Regions from separate parts of the Agromyces sp. Marseille-Q5079 genome, predicted to be linked through region 1. Evidence: predicted binding sites of a transcription regulator. Region 1 holds the regulator's gene; the other holds the start of a gene.
What was found. The regulator HrcA, encoded in region 1, represses chaperone genes, less so after heat shock. The targets are predictions, from matches to a motif close to TTNGCACTCGNNNNNNNCGAGTGCNAA.

Region 1 (4,187 bases):
GCGGGTACGTGTAGGGCTGGCCCTGGTTGGCCTTGACCGCGGCGATGATCGAGAAGACGACCACGACGACCGCGACGGCGATGCTCAGCAGGATGCCGACGACGATGACCCACAGGATCGCGGCGATGATCGAGGCGATCGTCATGGTGATCTGGAAGTTCAGGGCCGTGGCGGTGTGGGCCCGGACGAACGGTCCCTTGTCCTTCAGGATCAGGTAGCCGAGGAGCGCGGGGATGAATCCGAAGAAGATCCCGCCGATGTTCACGAGCGTGGCCCAGAGCTTCTCGTCGTTCGGGCTGAGCTGCGGGCTCTGCTCGTAGGGGTTCTGCGGCGGGGGAGGAGGGGGCAGGTCGGACATCGTGGACTCCTGGTTCGGGGCGCCGGAGCGCGGGACTGCGGACGCCACCATGGTGGCACAGCGACGCCCGTCGCGGGAGGGTGACGCTCCCGCGACGGGCGAATCGCGGGCGCGCCTACTTGATGAGGCGGATGGCGAACGGGTAGCGGTAGTGGTTGCCGTCCTTCGTCTGGAGGAACGCGATGATCGAGAAGATCACGCCGACGATCCAGATGGCCCACGAGAGCAGCCCGAACGGGCTGAGCAGGCCGAGGGTGATGACCGTGAGGATCGTCGTGACGATGAAGAGCGCGATCTGCGCGAAGACCAGCGTGATCTGGAAGTTCAGCGCCTCCTTCGCCTCGGTGTCGGTGAACCGGCCGCGATCCTTGAAGACCAGCCAGATGATCAGCGACGGCAGGAAGCCGAGGATCCCGCCGAGGTGGGCGAAGGAGCCCCACTGCACGTCCTGCTCGCGCGAGAGCGGTGCGGCGGGTGCGGCCTGCTGGGGCGGCGTCGGCGGGAGGTTCGGATCGGAGGGACCTGCGTTGGGGTCTGACATGAGCGTGCCTTTCGAGGTTCGGGGTTTGGTGAACCGCTGCTGCGGGAGGGGAGTGCGCAGCCGTGGTGACGCGCGGATCACGCCCACGGTAGCGTCGGGCCTGAGTGTCGGCAATGGGGTTTACCCTGAGTTGCGCGGTATGATTGGCACTCGCAGTGAACGAGTGCTAAATGGTCGGCGAAAGCGAGGAACATGGTCTCCGAACGCAGCCTCGCCGTCCTCAGGGCGATCGTGCAGGACTACGTCGCGTCCCGCGAGCCCGTCGGCTCGAAGGCGATCGTCGAGCGGCACGCGTTCGGCGTGTCGGCGGCGACGATCCGCAACGACATGGCCCTCCTCGAGGAGGAGGAGCTGATCGCCGCGCCGCACACCTCGTCGGGGCGCATCCCCACCGACAAGGGGTACCGCGTCTTCGTCGACCAGCTCACCGACGTCCGCCCCATGACGCGCGCGCAGCGGCACGCGATCGAGACGTTCCTCGGCGAGTCCGCCGACCTCGACGAGCTGCTCGCCCGCACGGTCCGGCTCGTGTCCCAGCTCACCAAGCAGCTCGCGGTCGTGCAGTACCCGAGCTTCGGCAGCGCGCGGGTGCGCCACGTCGAACTCGTCTCCCTCGCGCCCGATCGGGTGCTCTGCATCCTCATCACCGATTCCGGCCAGGTCGAGCAGCGAGTCGCCGAGCTGCCGCATCCGATCGACGACGACAAGCTCGGCGGGCTCAGAGCGCGGCTCAACGAGATCGTCGGCGGTCGGGCCATGGCGGATGCCGCGGTGGCGCTCTCGGGCACGTTCGACGACGTCGCGCCCGCCGACGCCGAGGTGCTCGGCACGCTCGCGGCGACCTTCGCCGACCAGGCGCGCGCGCAGCGGCAGGATCGCCTCGTCGTCGCGGGCGCCGCGAACCTCGTGCGCACCGAGCAGGACTTCGCCGGGTCGATCCTCGGCGTCATCGAGGCCATCGAGGAGCAGGTCGTCCTGCTCCGGCTCTTCGGCGAGATGGCGGCCGACGAGCATCCCGTGGCCGTGCGCATCGGGCGCGAGAACGCGTCGTTCGGCCTCGGCGAGGCCTCCGTGCTCTCGAGCGCCTTCGAGATCCCGGGCCGCGACGTCTCCCGCCTGGGGGTCGTCGGTCCGACGCGCATGGACTACTCGCACAGCATCGCGGCCGTTCGCGCGGTCGCCCGCTACCTCTCCCGCACGCTCGGCGAGAACTGAGCAGGCCGGCCCCTACCGGCTCTTCCGCAATCGAAAGGACACGCCCTCCGTGGCAGACCACTACGAGGCCCTCGGCGTCGCGCGCGACGCCACCCCCGACGAGATCAAGAAGGCCTACCGCCGTCTCGCCCGAGAGCTGCATCCCGACGTGAACCCCGGTGCCGAGGCATCCGAGCGGTTCAAGTCGGTCACGCACGCGTACGACGTCCTCTCCGACCCGAAGCAGCGCCAGCAGTACGACCTCGGCGACCAGGGCGGCTTCGGCGGCGGACAGAACTTCGGCGGGTTCGGCGACATCTTCGAGACGTTCTTCGGGGCCGGCCAGCAGACGCGCGGGCCGCGGTCGCGCCGCGAACGCGGCCAGGACGCGCTCATCCGGGTCGAGGTCGGCCTCGACGAGGTCGTGTTCGGCACGCACCGCGAGATCGAGGTCGACACGGCCGTCCTCTGCCAGACCTGCCACGGGTCCTGCTGCCAGCCCGGCACGTCGCCCGTCACGTGCGACATGTGCCACGGCACCGGGTCGATCCAGCGCGCGGTGCGCTCGCTGCTCGGCAACGTCATGACCTCGAGCCCCTGCGGCACCTGCCGCGGGTACGGCACGGTCATCGCCACGCCCTGCGTGACCTGCCAGGGCCAGGGCCGGGTTCGCGCGCGCCGCACGGTTCCCGTCGACATCCCGGCGGGCGTCGACACCGGCGTTCGCCTGCAGATGCCCGGCTCGGGCGAAGCCGGCCCGGCCGGCGGTCCCAACGGCGACCTCTACCTCGAGATCAAGGTCAAGAACCACGACGTGTTCAGCCGCAACGGCGACGACCTGCTCGCGACGCTCGAGGTGTCGATGACCGACGCGATCCTCGGCACGACGGCGAAGATCGAGGCGCTCGACGGCGACGTCGAGGTCGAGATCCGCTCCGGGCTGCAGAGCGGCGAGATCCTGACCGTCAAGGACCGCGGGGTCACCAAGCTCCGCGGCAGCGGCCGAGGCGACCTCAAGGTCGGCGTGCAGATCGTGACGCCCACCAAGCTCTCCTCGAAGGAGCGGGAGCTCATCCAGCAGTTCGCCGCCTCGAAGAAGGCGCCTGCGCCCGCGCTCAGCCACTTCCAGCAGGGCCTGTTCGCGCGCCTGCGCGACCGGTTCCTCGGCTAGGCGACCCCGATGAGCCACCTGTACCTCGACGAGACCCTCGACCTCGCCGCCGCGACGACCGGTGACGAGCTCCGCCTCACCGGCGACGAGGCCCGGCACGCCGTGACGGTGTCGAGGCTCCGCGCCGGGGAGCAGGTGGCGATCGGCGACGGACGCGGCGTCCTCGCCCAGTGCACGGTCCTCGAGACGGCCCCGCGCGAGCTCGTGCTCGAGGTCGTCGCCGTCGAGCGCACGCCGGCCCCGAGTCCGCGCATCACGCTCGTCCAGGCCCTCGCCAAGGGCGATCGCGACGAGCTCGCCGTGCAGGCCGCGACCGAACTCGGCGTCGACGCGATCGTGCCGTGGTCGGCCGGGCGCTCCGTCTCCCGCTGGGAGGGCGCGAAGGCCGAGAAGGGGCGCGCCCGCTGGGCCGCCATCGTGCGCGAGGCGACGAAGCAGTCCATCCGACCCTGGATGCCGGAGGTCGCGCCGCTCACCTCGACAGCCGGGCTGGCGGCGCTCGTCGAGGGCGCCCGCGTGCTGCTCCTCGAGCCCACCGCGCAGGCGCCGCTCACCGGCATCCGTCATGACGGCCGCGACCTCGTGCTCGTGGTCGGTCCCGAGGGCGGCATCTCGCCGGCCGAGATCGAGCGCCTCGTCGCATCCGGGGCCGAGACCGTGCGACTGGGCGCGTCGGTGCTCCGCACCTCGACGGCCGGCCCGGCGGCGATCGCCGTGCTGAACGCCGAACTCGGGCGGTGGTGAGGCATCCGTCGGTACGATGGGGGGATGACCGAAGCCGAGGCCGAGCCGACCATCTTCGAGCGCATCGCCGCGCGTGAGATCCCCGCGAGCATCGTCGCCGAGACCTCGCGCGTGATCGCGTTCCACGACATCGCGCCCAAGGCGCCGGTGCACGTGGTGGTCACCACGAAGGCCGGCAC
Region 2 (4,187 bases), on a different contig from region 1:
ACCGGGCAGCGTGCCCTTCGCACCCGTGAGGGAGCCCGCGGGGAACGCGTCGGCGAAGTTCTTCAGGTTGCCGTCGACGAAGTACAGCTTGTCGGCGGGGAACTGTCCGAACAGGCTCGGCAGGATGGTCGACACCTCGTCGAACGTGACCAGGGCGATCGCGTCGGGGTCGGCGGCGAGGATCTCGCTGATCTGCGCGTCGAACGTCGTGTCACCCGTGTTGTAGGTGGGCGCCGCGACGACCTCGCCACCGGCGGCCTCGAAGGCCTCGGTGACGTACTTCGCCAGGCCGGTGCCGTACGAGTCGTTCAGCACGAGGAGCCCGAGCGTCTGGTTGCCGTCTTCGGCGATCAGGTTGCCGAGGACCTCGCCCTGGAGCACGTCGGACGGAGCGGTACGGAAGTACAGCCCGTTGTCGTCGTACGTCGTGAAGGCGTCGGACGTGTTCGCCGGGGAGAACTGGATGACACCCGCACCGACGACCTGGTCGATGAACTGCAGCGACGTGCCGGACGAGGCGGCGCCGATGACGGCGGAGACGTCTTCACCCAGCAGACGCGGGATCTCGGTCTCGTACGCCTTGTTGTCGGTGTCGCCGGAGTCGCCGTAGACGACGTCGAGCGAGAGGCCGGTCGTGTCGGCGACCTCGTTGATCTGCGACGTGGCGTAGGCGACGCCGGCCTCTTCGGGCGGGCCGAGGAAGGCGAGGTTGCCGGTCTGCGGCAGGGCCGTACCGATGGTGAGGGCCAGCTCGTCGCGGGGACCCGCGCTCTCGCTGGACCCGGAATCGGCATCTCCGCTCGCGCAAGCGGAGAGGAGGAGGGCGCTCGTAGCGGTGATCGCGACGCCCGTCCAGACCTTGCCGCGCGAACGAGCCGGTCGGGACTTGCCGAATACGCTCATGTTGCTCCTTGGGACTGAAGGAAATGATCCAAACCGGCGGGCTGAGGCACGCCGTTCTGTCACAGTATTCGGCGAGTGGCGCTTCGCAAAGGAATCCCGGTCACAACCCGATAACACTGTACGAAGTGTTACCCATCCGTCACATTCCGGGCGCCAGAGCCCCCTTTCGCGCACGATTCCACCATCTGGGCCCCGGATCGTCCACCCCGGTTCGGGGGGCGAGACGGCGACGGGACACGACCGGGCGGTCGCGGCATCCGCTCGCAGGGCGCGACGATCAGGTGAGTTCGACGACCTGCCGACGTGCCGCTCGCGCACCGCGCACGAGGTCGAACGTGAGCACGAGCAGGGCGAGCCATACGAGCCCGAACCCAACCCAGCGTTCGGGCGGCATGGGCTCCTGGAGCACCACGACCCCGACCAGGAACTGGATGAACGGGGCGAAGTACTGGATGAAGCCCATGTAGATCAGCGGCAGCCTTCGCGAGGCCGCCGCGAACAGCAGCAGCGGCACCGCGGTGACCGCGCCGGCGAGCAGCAGCAGCACGGTGTGCCAGGTGCTCACGGTGCCGATGGTGAGTCCGGTGGTGGTGCTCACGATCACGAGCTGCACGATCGCGAGCGGGGTCAGCCATGCCGTCTCGAGCGTCAGCCCCGACAGGGCGTCGACCTTCGGGCCCACGCGCTTCTTGATCAGGCCGTAGAACCCGAACGAGAACGCCAGCACGAGGGCGATCCACGGGAGCTGGCCGTACCCGACGGCGAGCACGACGACCGCGACGATGGAGATGCCGACCGCGACCCACTGGGTGGCGTTCAGGCGCTCCCGCATCACGAGCACCCCGAGGAAGACGGTGACGATCGGGTTGATGAAGTACCCGAGCGAGGCCTCGACGACCTGCCCCGACACCGCCGCGTAGACGTAGGTCTGCCAGTTCACGTAGATGAGCACGCCCGCGAGGCCCATGGTGAAGAGGATGCGCCGATCGCGGACGAGCACGACGAACGGCCGCCAGGCCCGGGTCACCGTGATGAGGACCGCGCAGAAGACCAGCGAGAGCGTCACCCGCCAGCCCACGATCTCGAACGGGCCCGATGGGGCGAGGGCGAGGAAGTACAGCGGGAGGAAGCCCCACAGCAGGTAGGACCCGATCGCGAAGGCGAGGCCGGATCGGCTGAGCTCGCCGCGGGCGGGTGCGGTGGAGACCTGGGTGTCGGAGCCGGATGTCACTCGCCAACAGTACGCCCGGCCCACGACGGGGGATGCCGTGCCGCCTGCCGTTCATCGTCGAGATCCGGCCGAAGGACGGGCCGGTCGAAGGCCTGCCCGGACACGACGAGGCCCGGATGCCGCAAGGGGCATCCGGGCCTCGGAAGGTGCGTGTCGACTAGCGGACGACGACCGCGAGCACGTCGCGGGCCGACAGCACGAGGAGGTCCTCGCCGCCGAACTTGACCTCGGTGCCGCCGTACTTGGAGTAGATCACCTTGTCGCCGACGGCGACGTCGAGCGGAACGCGGTTGCCGTTGTCGTCGATGCGACCGGGGCCCACGGCGATGACCTCGCCCTCCTGGGGCTTCTCCTTCGCCGTGTCGGGGATGACCAGACCCGATGCGGTGGTCTGCTCGGCCTCGACCTGCTTGATGACGATGCGATCCTCGAGCGGCTTGATGGAAACCGACACGGTTGACCTCTTTCTCAATGAAGACTGGTTAGCACCCTCGGAGCGAGAGTGCTAAATCGAGTCTAGGCGCGATTTGGCACTCATGCAACGTGAGTGCCAACACGTCGGAGCAGGGTGCTAGCGTGGCCGGGTGGACCGCGCCGAGCTCGTCGAACTGCTCTCCCCCGAGGGCCTGCGGCTCCTCGACTCCCTGCCCGAGTGGCAGGCGAAGACCGACATCGTCGGGGCGGTGTCCGACCTCAGGCGTCAGGGCCACTCCCCCTCGCTCGTGGCCGCCGTGCTCACGCAGTCGAAGCTGCGCGCGAAGGCGCGTGCCAAGTTCGGCGACTTCGCCGCGCGCATGCTCTTCACCGAGGCCGGGCTCGAGCAGGCCACCCGACTCCGGGTCGCCGCGCTGCACGCCGGCCGCTTCGCGCGGGCCGGCATCGGCCATGTCGCCGACCTCGGCTGCGGCATCGGCGGAGACTCGCTCGCGCTGGCCGCCGTCGACCTCGAGGTGACCGCGGCCGAGGCCGACGAGGTCACCGCGGCCGTCGCCGCGTTCAACCTCACGCCCTTCGAGAAGGCGCGCGTGCTGCACGAGCGCGCTGAAGACGTGCACCTGGGCGGCATCGGCGGCGCGTGGCTCGACCCCGCCCGCCGCGTCACCAGCGGCGGGCGCACCCGACGACTCGCGGATGCCGCGGACTACACGCCGAGCCTCGACTTCGCGTTCGGCCTGGCCGACCGCATGGCCGTCGGCGTCAAGCTCGGGCCCGGCACCGACCGCGAGGTGATCCCTGCGGGCGCCGAGGCCCAGTGGGTCTCGGTGGGCGGCGACGTCGTCGAGCTCGGCGTCTGGTTCGGGGCCGTCGCACGGCCGGGCGTGGGTCGCGCGGCCCTCGTGATCGGCGATCACGGCGCCGATGAGATCACCGCCCCGGCCGACAGCGAGGATGCGCCCGTCGGTCCCCTCGGCGATTTCCTGTACGAACCCGACGGCGCCGTCATCCGCGCCAGGCTCATCGGGGACCTCGCCCGATCCCACGGCGCCTGGATGCTGTCGAAGGGCATCGCGTACCTCACGGCGGACACCGCCTTCGACTCGCCGTTCGCCCAGGGCTTCCGCGTGGTCGAACGCCTGCCGGTCGACGAACGCCAGCTCCGGCAGGCGCTGCGCGCACGTGGCATCGGCACGCTCGAGATCAAGAAGCGCGGCACCGACGTCGATCCCGCGGCGCTCCGCACGAGGCTCAAGCTGCAGGGCGCGGCATCCGCGACGCTCGTCATGACCAGGGAGGAGGGCCGACACGTGGCGCTCCTCGTGGAGCGGCTGCCTCGCGGCGCGGCTCAGGTCTCGAGCGCGCCGTAGACGATGGCGTAGTAGCCGATCCACACGGCGGAGAAGACCAGGCCGCCGACGCCCGTGCCGATGGCGACGAACGCGAGCGTGCGGCCGTGCTCCTCCCGGCGGAGCCCGAACACGCCGAAGATGATCGCCGCGATCGACAGCGGCAGCATCCAGCCGACGAACAGCGACGCCGCGGCGCCGAGCACGCCGAGGACGGCGCCGACCCAGCTGTACACGCGGCGCTGGGTCTCCTCCTCGACGAGGTCGAT

Region 2: a site for HrcA is predicted at 2,662-2,688, ahead of groES (co-chaperone GroES). Genes of this name have one in related genera too.

What each region holds. Positions count from the first base shown of each region.
Region 1 is NZ_JBPEJF010000008.1:27,904-32,090, reverse strand. Features, by position in the region: gene ACR3IO_RS16055 (DUF4870 domain-containing protein) at 1-358, opposite strand, end outside; gene ACR3IO_RS16050 (DUF4870 domain-containing protein) at 474-899, opposite strand; gene hrcA (heat-inducible transcriptional repressor HrcA) at 1,092-2,114, shown strand; gene dnaJ (molecular chaperone DnaJ) at 2,164-3,264, shown strand; gene ACR3IO_RS16035 (16S rRNA (uracil(1498)-N(3))-methyltransferase) at 3,274-4,008, shown strand; gene ACR3IO_RS16030 (HIT domain-containing protein) at 4,033-4,187, shown strand, end outside.
Region 2 is NZ_JBPEJF010000001.1:162,552-166,738, forward strand. Features, by position in the region: gene ACR3IO_RS00720 (ABC transporter substrate-binding protein) at 1-903, opposite strand, end outside; gene rarD (EamA family transporter RarD) at 1,181-2,134, opposite strand; gene groES (co-chaperone GroES) at 2,292-2,588, opposite strand; gene ACR3IO_RS00735 (THUMP-like domain-containing protein) at 2,719-3,939, shown strand; gene ACR3IO_RS00740 (DUF4190 domain-containing protein) at 3,918-4,187, opposite strand, start outside.